Regions from separate parts of the [Rhizobium] kunmingense genome, predicted to be linked through region 1. Evidence: riboswitches for the same ligand, from Rfam matches in the RefSeq annotation. Region 1 holds a riboswitch; each other region holds the start of a gene.

Region 1 (3,744 bases):
CAGCGCGCCGAGAACAGCCCAGAAGACGAGGTTGGTTGCATAGACGGCATTGACGAAGCGGGCATGAAGCTCGATCGGCACGGCCGTCTCGTGCGTAGGCGGCAGCGGTGCACCGATGAGATGCGGGGCCACAAGAAGCACGATCGCCAGCGCCGCAAGAAGCGCCGAACGGCTATAGGCGAGAAGGCCGAGACCAATCGCGGTGCACACCACTGTCGCCGTCCACCAGACCTGGCGCGGCCCGAGTTCCGCCGCCGGCATGCCCGGCAGTTCCGGCGGCAGGCCAAGGCCGGGTGCCAGGCTGACGGTAAGGAAGCCGGCAATGCCGAACATCAGGCCGCCGCGCCATCCGCCAAACCCGCCGAGTGCCTCGGCGACAGCAATGGCAACGAGCGCGAAACCAACCGCAGAAAGAATATTGGCTGCAGCGGTGTAGATAAAGCGCTCCAGGCCATCTGCAGGCGCCCAGGCTTCCGCATCGTGATGATGGTCGGCTTCGGCAGGCGCGGCAGCACCGGCGGCCGGGGCCACGTCATGGGAGTGCCCGGCATCTTCCCCACCGGCAGTCTCAAAGGTTTCGGCCGCAAGAATGAGCGGCACCGTGGAAAAGCTCTGCATCACGGTCATCAGGAGACCGGACAACAGGCCGGCGATCACCGCCGCAAGGACGATGTTACGAAACAGCGACATATGGGAATTCCTCTTTAGTGGCAGGGAAATGCCAGCGAATGGCGCGTATCGTGAGCCGCGTTATGGACGACTTCCAGATGCGAGAAGCCGACAAAGCCGACGATGAAGAGACCGAGAACGGCCGACATGCCGAGAGGAAGGATTTTGGATGCGGAGACGCTGACTGCGCCTGCGGCGGAGCTAACCATGGATTTCGTCTTTCTGCCCTCCACCCGAGGGCTGTTTAAAATGCCGAATGTCCCTGGCAGGTCTCCTGGCTTGCGGATCTGGCGCCCTTGCCCGCCTTCCCGGATCTCTCCAGTGGCGTAACGGCCTGGTGGCCGTGTTGGGCAAAAGCTTTCCGCCTACAGTTGCGGGGGCAGCCGCGGAATTGACGAGCTTCGTCGCACCGCATTCCCTTGGGTAGCTCGTTGAAGCACCAAAGACACGATCACTATAAACAATTCGGTTGTCTCGGCAATCGGCTTTGCGACATTGACAGTTCACCACCGGAAAGCTTACTTGAACGGCATGACGGTCCCTTGCCGGCAACGGTCGGGGCTAAGAGAGAATGCGGTGCGGATGGCAATCATCCAATGCCGCGGCTGCCCCCGCAACTGTGTGCGGCGAGCCATCCTGCCAGAAACGCCACTGGAGACATCCGGGAAGGCAGGCAGATGGTGACGACCCGCGAGCCAGGAGACCTGCCGTTCAAAAATTGCGCTTTTCCGGCGGGGTGCTCCGGGCGAAGCTTTCTTTCCACTGCAGGATGGCTCGTCCGCCTGTTGCGCACCCCGATTGTAGACAGACCGGCGGTATGCGGCCCGATGACGAGTGACGTGCGAAAGAACGATGGCGAAACGGCCGCCGGTGAAGCAGACGTGACGATCTTCGTCTGCACCAATTGTCGTGAGGCGACCGACAGTCAGGCCCGTCCAGGTGTTGGCCTGATCGAGGCGCTGCGCATTGCTGCCGAAGGCAAGCCGCTCGCCATCAAGCCCGTCACCTGTCTCGCCAATTGCGACAAGAGCCCGAGTGCCGCCTTCAACCACCGCTCCGGCTGGTCCTATGTCTTCGGCCACCTGTCCAACGACAATGCCGACGACATCGTCACCGGCGCGATGATGCTGGCTGAGGACGAGCGCGGCTTTCTTCCCCTTCGCGGCCGCCCCTCCTGCCTGCGCGGCAAGGGCATGACGGCCCGCATTCCACCCTTTCATCATCACGAGGACATGCCTTCATGAACGTCAATTCCGGCACCAAGTTCGACAAGGTTCCCTGCACCGTCATCACCGGCTTTCTCGGCGCCGGCAAGACGACGCTGATCCGCAACCTGATCGAAAAACTCGACGGAAAGCGGCTGGCGATCATCGTCAACGAATTCGGCGATGTCGGTATCGACGGCGAAGTGCTGAAGGGCTGCGGCATCGAAAGCTGCCCGGATGACAACATCATCGAGCTGGCCAACGGCTGCATCTGCTGCACGGTTGCCGACGATTTCGTTCCGGCGATCGACCAGATCCTCTCCCGCGAGCCGCGCGTCGATCACATCCTCATCGAAACCTCGGGCCTTGCTCTGCCGAAGCCGCTGGTTCAGGCCTTCCAGTGGCCGGACGTGAAAGCGCGCGTCACCGTTGACGGCGTCATCGCCGTGGTCGACGGCTTGGCGCTGGCCGAGGGCCGTGTCGCCGATGACCACCACGCATTGGAAGCCCAGCGTCAGGCGGATGCTTCCATCGATCACGACGATCCGGTGGAGGAGGTCTTCGAGGACCAGGTTGCCTGCGCCGACATGATCGTGCTGACCAAGACCGACCTTCTGGACCAGGCCTCGCTCGCCGCCGCCAAGGGCCGCATTCAGGCGCATCTGCCGCGTGCGGTAAAGATAGTCCCGGCTGCCAATGGCGCCGTCGATCCGGGCGTGCTGATCGGTCTCGGCCTTGCCGTCGAGGACGACATCGACAACCGCAAGACCCACCACGACGAGGAACACGACCACGATCATGACGATTTCGACAGTTTCGTCATCGATCTGCCCACTGTTTCGGATGCCGAAGCCTTGGCCGACCGCATTTCCGCCACGGCGGAGGCGGAAAACGTGCTGCGCATCAAGGGCTTCATTGATGTCGCGAACAAGCCGATGCGCCTACAGGTTCAGGCGGTAGGATCGCGGGTCAACCACTATTTCGACCGCGCATGGGGTGTTGACGAAACGCGCCGGAGCCGTCTGGTCATCATCGGTGAAAAGGGCTTGGACCGCGCTGCAATCGAGAAGATGCTGGCGGCCTGAAGGCCACCGGACCGGGGCAGGAAGGATGCATATACTCGCCACAACATCGTCGTCACTCGACGACCTGATAGAGCCGGTCGACCTTAACCAGTTGCCGGCCGACGTGGTGGTTTTGTCCTTCTCCGGAAGTGACTTGAACGGGGTTGCAGCAGGATGGGACGATGGAGGAAGTTCCATCGCCCTGACCAACCTTTCGGATCTGCGCCATCCGATGTCCGTCGATCTGTGGGCGGAAAAGACGGCTGCCCATGCGAAAGTCATCCTGCTGCGCATCCTTGGCGGCTACGATCGCTGGTCCTATGGCGTCGAAGAGCTGTCACGACTGGCGAAGCGCCGGAAAATCTCGCTGGCCATGCTGCCGGGCGAATGCAGCATGCGCGACGACCGGCTGGCTGCCGCATCCACGGTTTCCGAAGAAACGCTGGCCGATCTTCTGGCGTGCTTCCGTGAGGGCGGGCCGGCCAATATGCAGCTTCTGGCAAGCAAACTTGGCGCATTGGCAAAAGGCGAAGTGCGCCCTCTGCCCGCAGCAGCGCCTATGCCGAAAGCCGGATTTTACATGCCCGGCGCCGGTATCATCGCGCTTGCGGACCTCAAATCCGTCTTCCCGCCACAGGCGCCCCGGCTGCCCATACTCTTCTATCGCTCCATGCTGCTCGCCAATGATGCCGAGCCGGTCGATGCACTTTTTGCAGCGCTGTCGTCACGCGGTTTTGCGCCCATTCCAGTCTTCGTCTCAGGCCTCAAGGATGCCGAGGCGATCGCCTTCGTCGAGCAGACCATCG
Region 2 (3,744 bases), 2.4 Mb from region 1:
GACAGCGCCAGCCCCGCGCCGCAGAAGGCGGCGACGAGCGAGCGCGACAGGCGGTAATCCCAGATCACTGCCTCCTGGATGCGCGGCACCGCGATATCCGTCAGGCCGAGCCGGTTGGTGACGGCGGCAATCGTCGTCTCCATCGGGATCGTCATTTCGCCGATCGCCACACCGGCGGTGATCGCGATGAACAGGGCGACAATGACGATGAGCACGCCGGCAATGCCGGCGAGCCACGGTTTGATGCGTGATGGGGTCACTTCAGCAATCCGAACCTGCCAAGAGCATCCGCGACGATTTCAAGCCCGTTGATGGTGCGGATCGTCGGGTTCATCGCCTGCGCATCCATCTCCACGATACGACCGTTTTCGACCGCATCGAGCTTGCTTGCGACCGGATCTGTGGAAAGGAACTGTTTCTTGGCGGCAGGATCGTCTGCCGTCTGGTTGCGGCGGTCCATCGTGCCGATGACGATGACGCTCGGGTTGTCTGCCGCGATCGCCTCCCAGCCGATGAGCGGCCATTCCTGTTCGGATGTGACGATGTTCTTTGCGCCCAGCACTTCGGTGATGTAGCCCGAGGCGCCGTTCTTGCCGGCCATCCAGGCGTCGCCGGCAAGTTCCGGCGAGGAGAACCAGTAGACGAGGCTGACATCCTTCGCCTTGTCGGCCACACGGGCGCGCACCGAGGCCTCGCGACCTTTCAGTTCGGCGATCAGCGCTTCACCACGGTCGGCGACGTCGAAGATACGCGAGAGTTCATCGATCTCCTGATAGAGCAGGTCCATGGAAAACATCTGTTTGCGCGCGCCATCCGAGACGGCATTGTCGGTCACGGTGCAGTCGGTCGGCGAGACGTAGCTCGGCACGCCGAGATCGGCAAACTGCTGGCGCGTTCCCACACGGCCCTGCGGCCCGACCGAGGTCAAGAACTGTGCGGCGATGAAATCCGGCTCGCGGGCGACGACGGCCTCGAAATTCGGCGTGTTGGCGGCGATGCGGTGCACCTTGGCGTTATCCGCCGCAAGCGCTGGCAGAACCGGAGACACCCAGATGGCGCTGCCGGCCATGCGATCGGCAAGGCCGAGCATCAGCAGGATCTCGGTGCTGTTCTGGCCGAGGCCAACGGCCTTTTGTGGAGGCTTTTCGATGACGATGTCCGCGCCGCAGTTTTCCAGCGTCAGCGGATAGCCGGCCGGGGCGGCGAAGGCTGCGGAGGAAAGGGCGGTGAAGGGGAGCGCGATAAGGGCGGCGATCAGGCCGGATTTCATGGTCTGTCCTTTCGGAAGGGCATGGACATGCGAAAGAAGCGTCACGCCCACCGTGAGGCAGGCGCGACATAAGGGGCTTGTTCAGTTCGCAAGTCCGAAGGACTGGATGCCCTTTGCCAGGATCTCGATGCCTTCGATCGTGCGGATCGTCGGGTTCATCGACTGTGCGTCCATCATCACGAAATGCCTGTTCTTCACCGCGTCGAGTTCGCTGACTACCGGATCGGTTTCGAGGAAGGACACCTTCACCGCCGGGTCGTCGGCGGCATAGCGGCGGCGGTCCATGGTGGCGATGACGATCACGGCAGGGTTGGCCTCGGCAATCGTTTCCCAGCTGACCAGCGGCCATTCCTCTTCGGTTGTCACGACATTCTGTGCGCCGAGCGTCTTGAGGATATAGGCCGGCGCGCTGTTCTTGCCGGCGATGAAGGCGTCTCCCTTGGTTTCTTTGCTGGAGAACCAGAAGACCACCGGCAGGTTCTTCGCTTCCGCGCCCTTGATCGAGGCGACGGCTGCGGCTTCGCGGGTCTTCAGATCGGCGATCAGCTTGGCCCCGCGGTCCTGCACATCGAAGATCTGCGCCAGCTCACCGATCTGGCGATAGATCAGGTCCATCGTAAACAGCTCCTTGCGCACCCCGTCGCCACCATCGGTGTTGGTCTTGGCAACGCAATCGGCCGGCGAGATGTAGGTGTTGACGCCGATATCGGAAAACTGCTCGCGCTTGGCGACCGAACCCATCGGGCCGACATGCCATTCGAACTCGGCGGCGACCAGATCCGGCTCCAGCCCGACGATGGATTCGAAGCTCGGGTCGTTATCGGCAAGCCGTTTGATTTTGGCGTTGACCTCGGCATATTCCGGCAGAACCGGACCGACCCAGACGGCGGTGCCGGAGACTTTGTCGGCGAGGCCGAGCGAATAGAGCACTTCCGTCATGCCTTGGCCGATGGAAACCATCTTGGCCGGAGCCTTGTCGAAAGTGATCTGCTGGCCGCAATTCTCAAGTGTCAGCGGATAGCTGGTCGAGGCGGCGAAGGCTGTTGCGGGAAGTGCCGATGCGGAAATCGCAAAGAGTGCGGCGATAAGGCCGAGTTTCATGTCCTGTCCTTTCAAGGGAAATGGCTTTGCCGGGATGAAAGGCAGGACGATGCAAGGCCGCGTTTGCGGTCCACATCAGGATGGCGGGCGACAGTGTCGCTTGCGTCATATCATTCTCCCGCCGGAACACCTCGTCCGGTATTGGTTTTAGCCTCGCTGCGGCAGGTCTCCTGACTCGCGGCTCGAACGCTGCCCGTCGCCTTCCCGGTTCGAGAACCAGTGGCTGTGACGAAAAGCTCGCCGCTTACAGTTGCGAGGGCAGTCGCGGGATCGGTTTTGATAAACCTCACCGCGTTCCCTTTTCATCTGCGAATGCAGAACCGTAGCGCAGCCTTGATAGGAGACAGGCCAAAGCTTGTCTAGTGATTTGGGCTTGTCCGTTGACTTGCGCACGACCGGCCCGCCGCCCCGCCGGACGTCATGTCTTCTCTACAAGGCTTGACGGCAGTCGCTGCTTGTGATTTCGTAATAGTATAACGTAACAAATGACGCAATGGGCTTTTGCAAATGAAAGACAAACTTCCCGTCACCGTGCTCTCCGGCTTTCTAGGCGCCGGCAAGACGACCATGCTCAATCACATCCTGTCGAACCGCGAGGGCATGCGGGTGGCGCTGATCGTCAACGACATGAGCGAGGTCAATATCGATGCCGCACTGGTGCGCGATGGCGGCGCCAACCTGTCGCGCACGCAGGAACAGCTGGTCGAAATGACCAATGGCTGCATCTGTTGCACGCTGCGCGACGATCTTCTGCAGGAGGTGAGGGCGCTCGCCGAACAGGGGCGGTTCGATTATCTGCTGATCGAATCGACCGGCATTGCCGAGCCGCTGCCGGTGGCCGCCACATTCGATTTCCGCGACGAGAATGGTCTGAGCCTGTCGGACGTTGCGCGGCTGGATACGATGGTCACCGTTGTCGATGCCGCCAATCTGTTGAAGGATTACGGCTCCGGCGACTTCCTCGCCGATCGCGGCGAGACGGCGGGCGAGGGCGACAACCGCACCATCGTCGACCTCCTTGTCGAGCAGATCGAGTTTGCCGATGTCGTCGTCCTCAACAAGATCGGCACCGCGACCCCTGACGACCGCGACGCCGCGCGAAAGATCATCGTGGCGCTCAATCCCGATGCAAAATTAATCGAGACGGATTTCGGCAAGGTGGAATTGAAGGACGTGCTGGGCACCGGCCGCTTCGATTTCGACAAGGCAGAGCAGCACCCGTTGTGGTTCAAGGAACTGCATGGTTTCAAGGACCATGTGCCGGAGACGGAGGAATATGGCATCCGCTCCTTCGTCTACCGCGCCCGCCAGCCTTTCGAGCCCGAAAAATTCCAGCGCTTCATCGATCGCTCGTGGCCGGGCGTCGTGCGGGC
Region 3 (3,744 bases), 980 kb from region 1:
GCGGCTGGTTGGCGATCGCACCGCCGATGATCGCGCCGGTCGCAAAGGCTGCAAGCGGGAACCAGTAACCGTTGTGATAGCGATAGCCGCGGCGGCGCTCGCGATAGCCGCGATGGCCGTTGTGATAGCCCTGGCGATAGTAGCGGCGATCCTGGCGATAGCTGCGGCGGTCACGGTCGCGATACTGGACTTCCGTTACCTGCGCAGCATTGGCGGCAGAGGCAACCGGAACCGGCATGACCTGAACCGCCGGCATGGCGGCGGCGGGCATGAAACTCGTGGCCAGAACGGCAGCCGCCGTCAGCGCAGTGGCAAGGCGCATGCGGAATGCGGTCATCGGGGATGTTTCCTCATCTGTAGATTGGCGATCTACAATGCGAAACACCCCGATTTTGTTCCAATGGAACTTTTACCGGTCAGGCGACAGCCGAGAGCGTCGCGTCCTTGCCCTTCAGCCGGTCGATCATGAAGTTGGCGTACCATTCGACGAACTGCATGACGCCGCCCTCATGGGCTTCCGAATAGGGACCCGGCTCGTAGGCCGGCGAGCGGATGCCGAAGGCATTTTCCTCGACGATCTGGCGGTCCTGGTCGTTGGTCATGTTCCACACATGGGTGAGTTCGTCGACATTGTAATCGACGCCTTCGACCGCTTCCTTGTTGACCAGCCAGGTGGTGGTTACCGCGGTTTCTTCCGGCCCGATCGGGATGACGCGGAAGGAGATCGCATGGTCGACCAGCATGTGGTTCCAGGTGGTCGGATAGTGGAACATCAGCATCGTGCCGATGTGGGAGATCGTCACGTCTTCCGACAGCGAGCGGGCAACCGCCGGGCGGCCGTTCATCGTATAGCTCTCGGCATCCTCGACGAGCGGCATGCGGGCAACGCGGAACTGGCCATCACGCGACATGTTGAAGGTGCTCGGCAGGCCGGCGGCCTCGCAACGGCTCCAGTGTTCGGAGATGAACGGATCGTCGCCGGCGCCCTGCACGCCGGTCGCGGTCGGCGCTTCCGGGTAGGTGCGGCAGAGTTCCGGGTGATTGCCGGCGCAGTGGTAGCACTCGCGGTTGTTTTCCCAGACGAGTTTCCAGTTGCCCTTCTCGATGATCGTATTCTTGGCGGCGACCTTGGTTTCGGAAATGCGGTGCGGCGCCATGTAGGGCTCGATCGTGGCACGCACGGGCGCGAAGTCCGGGGCTTCCTGCGCCAGACAGATGAAGATGTAGCCCGCGACGACCTGGCAGTGGAGGGGTTTCAGGCCGAACTGCTTCTTGTCGAAATTGTCGCCCATATGGCGGGCCGACATCAGCGAGCCGTCATGCTGGTAGGTCCACTGGTGATAGGGACAGACAAGGCGCGTCGCCGAACCCGTATCCTTGGTGCAGACGCGGTGGCCGCGATGGCGGCAGGTGTTGTGGAAGGCGCGGATATCGCCTTCGCGGGTGCGGATGACGAGGACCGGGTAATCACCCACCTGAAGGGTGAAATACATGCCGCCCTTTTCCAGCTCGCAGTCATGGCCGACGAACAGCCAGTCGCGATACCAGATCATCTCCATGTCGAGCTTGTAGTAATCCGGATCGATATAGAACGGCTGTTCAAGGCTGAAACCTTCGCGGCGGTTCTTAAGCTGCCGCAGAACCTGACTATGAATGTCCATATGCTTCCTCGCACTCCAGGCAAGCGACGGGGCATGGACAAGCCGACGGTTACACATTCCGCCAATTCCTGTCCCGAACGCCCACCGCGATCGGTCATCACTCCGGCTCAGGCTGGTTTCCGGGCTTCGGAGCTATCCCTAAAGGACTGACATGGCACCTTCCCGAGCGGCCGTTCGGCTCTGTCCCAGTGGTTCGGGGTTTCCCCCGTGCCATGCCTTCAACTCCGCCACCGTTGCGGGGGCAGCGCCGGTAAGGTCTCAATCGACCCGCCGGCTTCCCAATTCTCCGCCTCCCCTAGCGAGGCGGCACCATGAGCTTGATCGCATTTAAACGTGACTGCCGCCTGTCGCATAGGCGACATTGCGACATCGGCGACTGTATTGGCGACGGGGCCTGTTTCGTGCCGGATCGGCAAGCTGTGCGGCGGAAAGACACTGTTAAGATGTTACTAATACGATCCGCCGCGATCGAGAACGGAAGAGTCAGGACAATGCCAGGACAGATCCGCTATTACGAGGTCAATGGACAGCGGCCGTTTACCGCGCCACAGCGCAACGCGACCGCCCATTCGGAATTCCTGCGCACCGGCAAGATTTCCCGCGCGCGGCCGATCTGGATACCGGACGAGCGCCGATATCTCAGCCATGACGAGGTGGCGGAGAAGACCGGGCGCAAGCTAGAGACCGCCGGTGAGACGACGCATATGCGGCTCAACACCTTCCATCGCTCGATCAGCCTGCCGAAGCTCATCTTTCACCGCACGCTCGATGGCAGCCCGCATCTGGGCTATTGCCATGTGACGGCGGCGCGGACGTTCTTTTCTCCCGAAGCGCTGGTGACGTGGTCCTTCTACATCGCCAACTTCTTCTCCGAGATCGGCGAGGAGGACGACTTCTTTGCCCGGATCAATCCGCGCGGTTCACGCATGTATTTCGCCGTGGCGATCGAGGGCGAGGCCGGCCAAGGGGCGAAGATCGACCGCAGTTTCCGGCAGAACGGGCTGTTGTTCCAGACCAGCGACCCGCGCGAGGCGATGCGCAACGTGCTGATGCTCGGCGCGCCGGATGCGACCGTACGCGAAATCATCAAAAGGCTTTGAAGCCGCGGCCCCGAGGCTGTATTGACGGCACATGACAGCCGCAATCATCGACATAAAAGCAGAACCTGAACGCGCGATCCGCGAAGGCACCCGCGTGCTCGGCCTTGACCTTCCCGTCGCCATTCCGACCGAGACCGTCTACGGGCTTGCTGCCGACGCGACGCGGGCGGAAGCGATCTCGACGATCTACGAGACAAAGGGCCGGCCGCGCTTCAACCCGCTGATCTGCCACGTCTGCGATATCGCCATGGCGGAGCGCTATGCGGTGTTCGATCCCCTGTCGCGCAAGCTGGCGGAGGCCTTCTGGCCCGGACCGCTGACCATCATCCTGCCCTTGAAACCCGGCAGCGCGATCCATCCGCTGGCGACGGCGGGACTGGAAACGGTCGGCCTGCGCTGCCCGGCCGGTTTCGCCAGCGACCTCATCCGCGCCTATGACCGGCCGCTTGCGGCACCGAGCGCCAATACATCCGGCAAGATCAGCCCGACCAGCGCACGCCATGTGATGGATGATCTCGGCGGGAAGCTGGAGCTGATCATCGACGGCGGCGCTTCGCCGGTGGGTGTCGAATCGACGATCATCCGCGTCGATCCCGAAACCGGCACGATACTGCTGCTGCGCCCCGGCGGGCTTGCCGCCGACGAGATCGCCAGCGTTGCGGGCCGGGCGATCAGGCGGCGCGAGGGGCCGGCGGCGATCATCGAGGCGCCGGGCATGCTCGCCTCCCATTATGCGCCGGGGGCGGCGGTGCGGCTGAATGCGACATCCGTCGAAGAGGGCGAGGCGCTGATCCGCTTTCATGATGTGCAGGTTACAGGCATCGAGAAAGCCAAGGCGGTTTTCGATCTCAGCCCATCCGGCAGCCTTGCGGAAGCGGCGGCAAACCTGTTCGAATACCTGAAGCGCGCCGATGCCACGGGTGCGGCGCATATTGCCATTACCGCCATTCCCGACGGGGGACTGGGCGAAGCGATCAACGACA
Region 4 (3,744 bases), on a different contig from region 1:
GCACGCCGAGTGAGGCCGCAGAGTCTGCGCCGAAAGTGAAGGCATCGAGTGCCCGGCGATGCCATATGCAGACGCAGACACCCAGAATGGCGATCGGGACAGCAAGAAATACATCGTTCCAGCGCACGCCGCTGAGGTTCCCCATCAGCCAGAACATCACACCGCGCACCTGCTCGGCATTAGCGGAACGAGTGATGATGAACGAGGTCAGTGCGTTGAAGAGCTGCGAACCGGCAATGCCGGCGAGAATGACAAGTCCGGTCGCTTGGATGCCGACACCGCCACCTGCGGCGCGCGCCAGCATGATGACCAGCAGAAAGGCAATCAGCGAGCCGGCAAAGGCACCGATGGGCAGAGAAAGAAGCCCACCGCCGATGCCGAGGATCAGAATGGTGACCGCACCCGTTGAAGCACCGGCGGAGATGCCGAGAATATAGGGGTCGGCCAGCGCATTGCGCAGCATGGCCTGCAGAACCACGCCGGACACGGCCAGCGACGCACCGCAGCAGGCCGCCACGATGGCGCGCGTCAGCCGATAGTTCCAGATGATACCCGCATCGATCGGATCAACGAGATAGGTTGCGCCAAACATCTTGTTGACCAATGTCTGGCCGACAAGATGGATCGGCATGGACGTCTCCCCGACGGAGACGCCCAACGCGATGGCAATGAGGAGCAGGAGAACGGAGCCAATCAGATAACCGATCCGGCGTATGGGAATCTGTCCGTTCCGCTCGACCACGATATCCGTCACTGCTTGCCCTTGATGTCTTCAAGCGCGTCGGCGACAGCCTCGATACCGGCTGGAATTCGAATGCCCGCATGGACGGCATGAGCATCGACCACGACAATGCTGCCCTCCTTGACGGCCTTCATTTCGCGGGTCACCGGGTCACTCTTGAGGTAATCGAGCTTCACCTGATAGTCATCGGCCGGATAGCGGCGGCGATCCATACGTGCGATGATGATGACATCCGGGTTGGCCTTGGCGATAGTTTCCCAACCAACGGATGGATATTCCTCATCGCTCTCTACCACGTTCTTCACGCCGAGCGTGTTCATGATGAAGCCCGGAATGCCCTTTTGACCGGCAACGAAGGGATCGAGTTCGATGTCGGCGCTCGAGAACCAGAAGACCGCGGAGACGTTTTTCAGATCGAGTGCCTTGGCTTTGGCCGCAGCCGCGTCGACCCGTGAACGAAGCTGCTCTTCAACCTTGTTGCCGCGGTCCTGCACATCGAAAATCGTCGAGAGTTCATCGACGGCGCGGTAAACTGTATCGATCGAGAATGGCGTCTTACGTGCGCCGTCACCGCCCGAAAGGTTGTCCTTGCCGACGCAATCCGCCGGCATGGCGTAGACGTTGATACCAAGCTCGTTGAACTGCTGGCGCGTGCCGACCACGCCCTGCGGGCCGACATGAACCTCGAACTGGGTCGTCACCAATTCCGGCTTCTTGGCCGCCACGGCCTCGAAGCCCGGATGGTTGTCTGCCAGACGCGGAGCCTTGGCATTGACGTCCTTGAACTCCGGCAAAACCTCGTTGAACCAGACCGACGTGCCAACAACCTTGTCGCCAAGGCCAAGTGCATACAGCATTTCCGTCGTCGACTGGCCAACGGCAGCGACGCTCTTCGGCGCAGCGTTGAAGGTCAGTTCCTGACCGCAATTGCTGATCTTGAGCGGATATGTGGTTGAGCCGGCATAGGCGCCGGAACTGGCGAACAGGAGGGCCGAGAAGGCAAGAGCTGCCTTGAGTTTCGTCATGATCAATCTCCGGTCAGTGAAATGGACCCGATCGGGGATCATCAAGATGGCACGGAAAATCCGCCTGCCGGTTTTCACCGCCATTCGGAACAGCACGCAAAGACGCTGCAAACATCCGCTTCCTCCTCCGGACACCCCGCCGGCGTTACGTTACTCGATGTCGGCAGGTCTCCTGACTGACGGGTCAACGCCTCCTCTCGCCTTCCCGGGCACAATCGCCCAGTGGCCGATGAAAGGATGCTCGCCGCCTACAGTTGCGGGGGCAGTTTCGTTTGACGGATTGCTCCGTCCCGAATTCCCTGTTCGTCCCTTTCGGGAACCGACGGCGGCAAGCTATACAGGCTTGAGACCGTTGCGCAAGCCTGCGTCGCGGATCAGGACGGCTTTGTCGCGGTCAGCACGAAATAGTCGATCATGCGGCTGCTGTCGTCATAGACGGCACCATAGGGATGCGTCTCAAAGAGATGCTTCCAGGACTGCACCTCGCCGAAACCGGTCTCGTGCAGCAGTGCACGCGCATCAATATCCGTCAGGCCATTGAAAAAGGGCAGTTCGTTGCCGAACTCGGCCGCGCTGTCGTTGTCGCGATGTAGGAACCATAGGCCGTCTGAAACCAGAAGCTTGCCACCCGGTTTCAGGATGCGGTTAGCCAGGGACAGCGCACCCGCGGGGTTCTCAAGCGTCCAGAGAACATTGCGCAAAGTAACGATATCAACGCTTGCGTCAGGAATTTCGGCATCGTCCATCGTCGAATGAACAAAGGTCAGGTCGAGGCCACGGGCCTCGGCATCCTGACGGGCGTGAGACAACATCCCCTCTGAACCATCCACTGCGATGACCCGATGGCCCAGCTCCGCGAGCAACAATGCGCACGCACCCGTGCCGCTTCCAAGATCGATTGCGGTCCGGGCATCTCCCTCAAGCGCCGCCGAAAACACGCTTTTCCAATCGTCATAGTTACGCTTGTGCGATGCCGCACTGTTGAAGCGGTTTGCCCGCCCATTCCAATGTTCGGACATGGCTTTGGCAGTGTTGGGGGCAGCTTTCATACGTCACTTCCAATATCATTATCGCTCGATTACTCGACTTGGGTAATAGGTACTTATGATCCGGCCATGCTATCGGCGGAAGTTACTCCGCGCTACGCCCAAGCCTGCGTTTTTCGCAGCTCCTGATGGGTATCGCCCCTCAAGTCCGTTAAATGTGCTTACGCTTATCAACGCTCTATCTTCATGACGTAGGGCTAATTACGCGACATCGTTGCATTATGTGCGCGTAACTCGCTGCGTGAACAGAGTGGTCACCTCGCTACAGGGATTGATATCCTTCAACCGCCATCCACCCGGGCATCAGCATGACGAGCGCCCAAATAACGGCCGAGGCGATGTTGGCCGCTTGGAACTTCGCTTGTTTCATATGCATCATACCAGCAACAAACGGTACAGTCGCTCTCAGCGGCCCGAAGAACCGCCCCATGAACACTGCGAGCATCCCATGCTTCCGAAAGAAAACACGGGCCTTCGCAATGCTTGTCCTATGCCGCTTCGCTGCCGGGCTGAACGTGATGCGCCGGCCTGATTTTTTGCCGATCAGATAGGAAACGATGTCACCCGTGACGGCCCCGAATATGGCAGCAGCGAGCACGGGAGCTGGATCGGCAGTACCCGCCGCAAGCATCCCACCGACGACGAGCAGAATAGGAGTAGCCGGGAAGAGCACGCCGACAATGAACAGAGACTCGCAGAAGGCTGTCAGCCCAACCACGATTGCGGCCCACTCGGGGTATTCGTTCAGAAAATTGACGATCGGGGCAGTGATTTCCTGCATTAAAAACATCCGAGGGTGCTAAGCACTGAAGAGCGTGAAAATATCAATCGCGAGGCTGATGAGCAAAATCCGCAAGTCGTTTAGGGACGGCCTGAACTCGATGACGCGGACTGTAGTCGGGCTTCGCGCAGACGCTTGGTCTTCTCCGCC

What was found. Region 1 has a riboswitch for cobalamin ahead of AC0JZ4_RS06190 (DUF1636 family protein). Riboswitches for the same ligand answer to the same signal wherever they lie in the genome.
Region 2: it holds a riboswitch for cobalamin, as region 1 does, so the genes downstream of both, AC0JZ4_RS17625 (ABC transporter substrate-binding protein) here and AC0JZ4_RS06190 (DUF1636 family protein) in region 1, are expected to answer to the same signal.
Region 3: it holds a riboswitch for cobalamin, as region 1 does, so the genes downstream of both, AC0JZ4_RS01475 (aromatic ring-hydroxylating oxygenase subunit alpha) here and AC0JZ4_RS06190 (DUF1636 family protein) in region 1, are expected to answer to the same signal.
Region 4: it holds a riboswitch for cobalamin, as region 1 does, so the genes downstream of both, AC0JZ4_RS21155 (ABC transporter substrate-binding protein) here and AC0JZ4_RS06190 (DUF1636 family protein) in region 1, are expected to answer to the same signal.

The regions. Positions count from the first base shown of each region.
Region 1 is NZ_CDRNXG010000001.1:1,242,144-1,245,887, reverse strand. Features, by position in the region: gene AC0JZ4_RS06200 (CbtA family protein) at 1-690, opposite strand, end outside; gene AC0JZ4_RS06195 (CbtB domain-containing protein) at 705-878, opposite strand; cobalamin riboswitch at 917-1,128, opposite strand; cobalamin riboswitch at 1,188-1,395, shown strand; gene AC0JZ4_RS06190 (DUF1636 family protein) at 1,497-1,913, shown strand; gene cobW (cobalamin biosynthesis protein CobW) at 1,910-2,959, shown strand; gene cobN (cobaltochelatase subunit CobN) at 2,985-3,744, shown strand, end outside.
Region 2 is NZ_CDRNXG010000001.1:3,642,634-3,646,377, reverse strand. Features, by position in the region: gene AC0JZ4_RS17635 (FecCD family ABC transporter permease) at 1-245, opposite strand, end outside; gene AC0JZ4_RS17630 (ABC transporter substrate-binding protein) at 257-1,270, opposite strand; gene AC0JZ4_RS17625 (ABC transporter substrate-binding protein) at 1,352-2,371, opposite strand; cobalamin riboswitch at 2,515-2,711, opposite strand; gene zigA (zinc metallochaperone GTPase ZigA) at 2,879-3,744, shown strand, end outside.
Region 3 is NZ_CDRNXG010000001.1:266,393-270,136, forward strand. Features, by position in the region: gene AC0JZ4_RS01470 (BA14K family protein) at 1-337, opposite strand, end outside; gene AC0JZ4_RS01475 (aromatic ring-hydroxylating oxygenase subunit alpha) at 417-1,661, opposite strand; cobalamin riboswitch at 1,755-1,991, opposite strand; gene AC0JZ4_RS01480 (DUF6656 family protein) at 2,153-2,761, shown strand; gene AC0JZ4_RS01485 (L-threonylcarbamoyladenylate synthase) at 2,793-3,744, shown strand, end outside.
Region 4 is NZ_CDRNXG010000002.1:584,133-587,876, reverse strand. Features, by position in the region: gene AC0JZ4_RS21160 (FecCD family ABC transporter permease) at 1-745, opposite strand, end outside; gene AC0JZ4_RS21155 (ABC transporter substrate-binding protein) at 751-1,767, opposite strand; cobalamin riboswitch at 1,913-2,106, opposite strand; gene AC0JZ4_RS21150 (class I SAM-dependent methyltransferase) at 2,142-2,816, opposite strand; gene AC0JZ4_RS21145 (DedA family protein) at 3,076-3,594, opposite strand.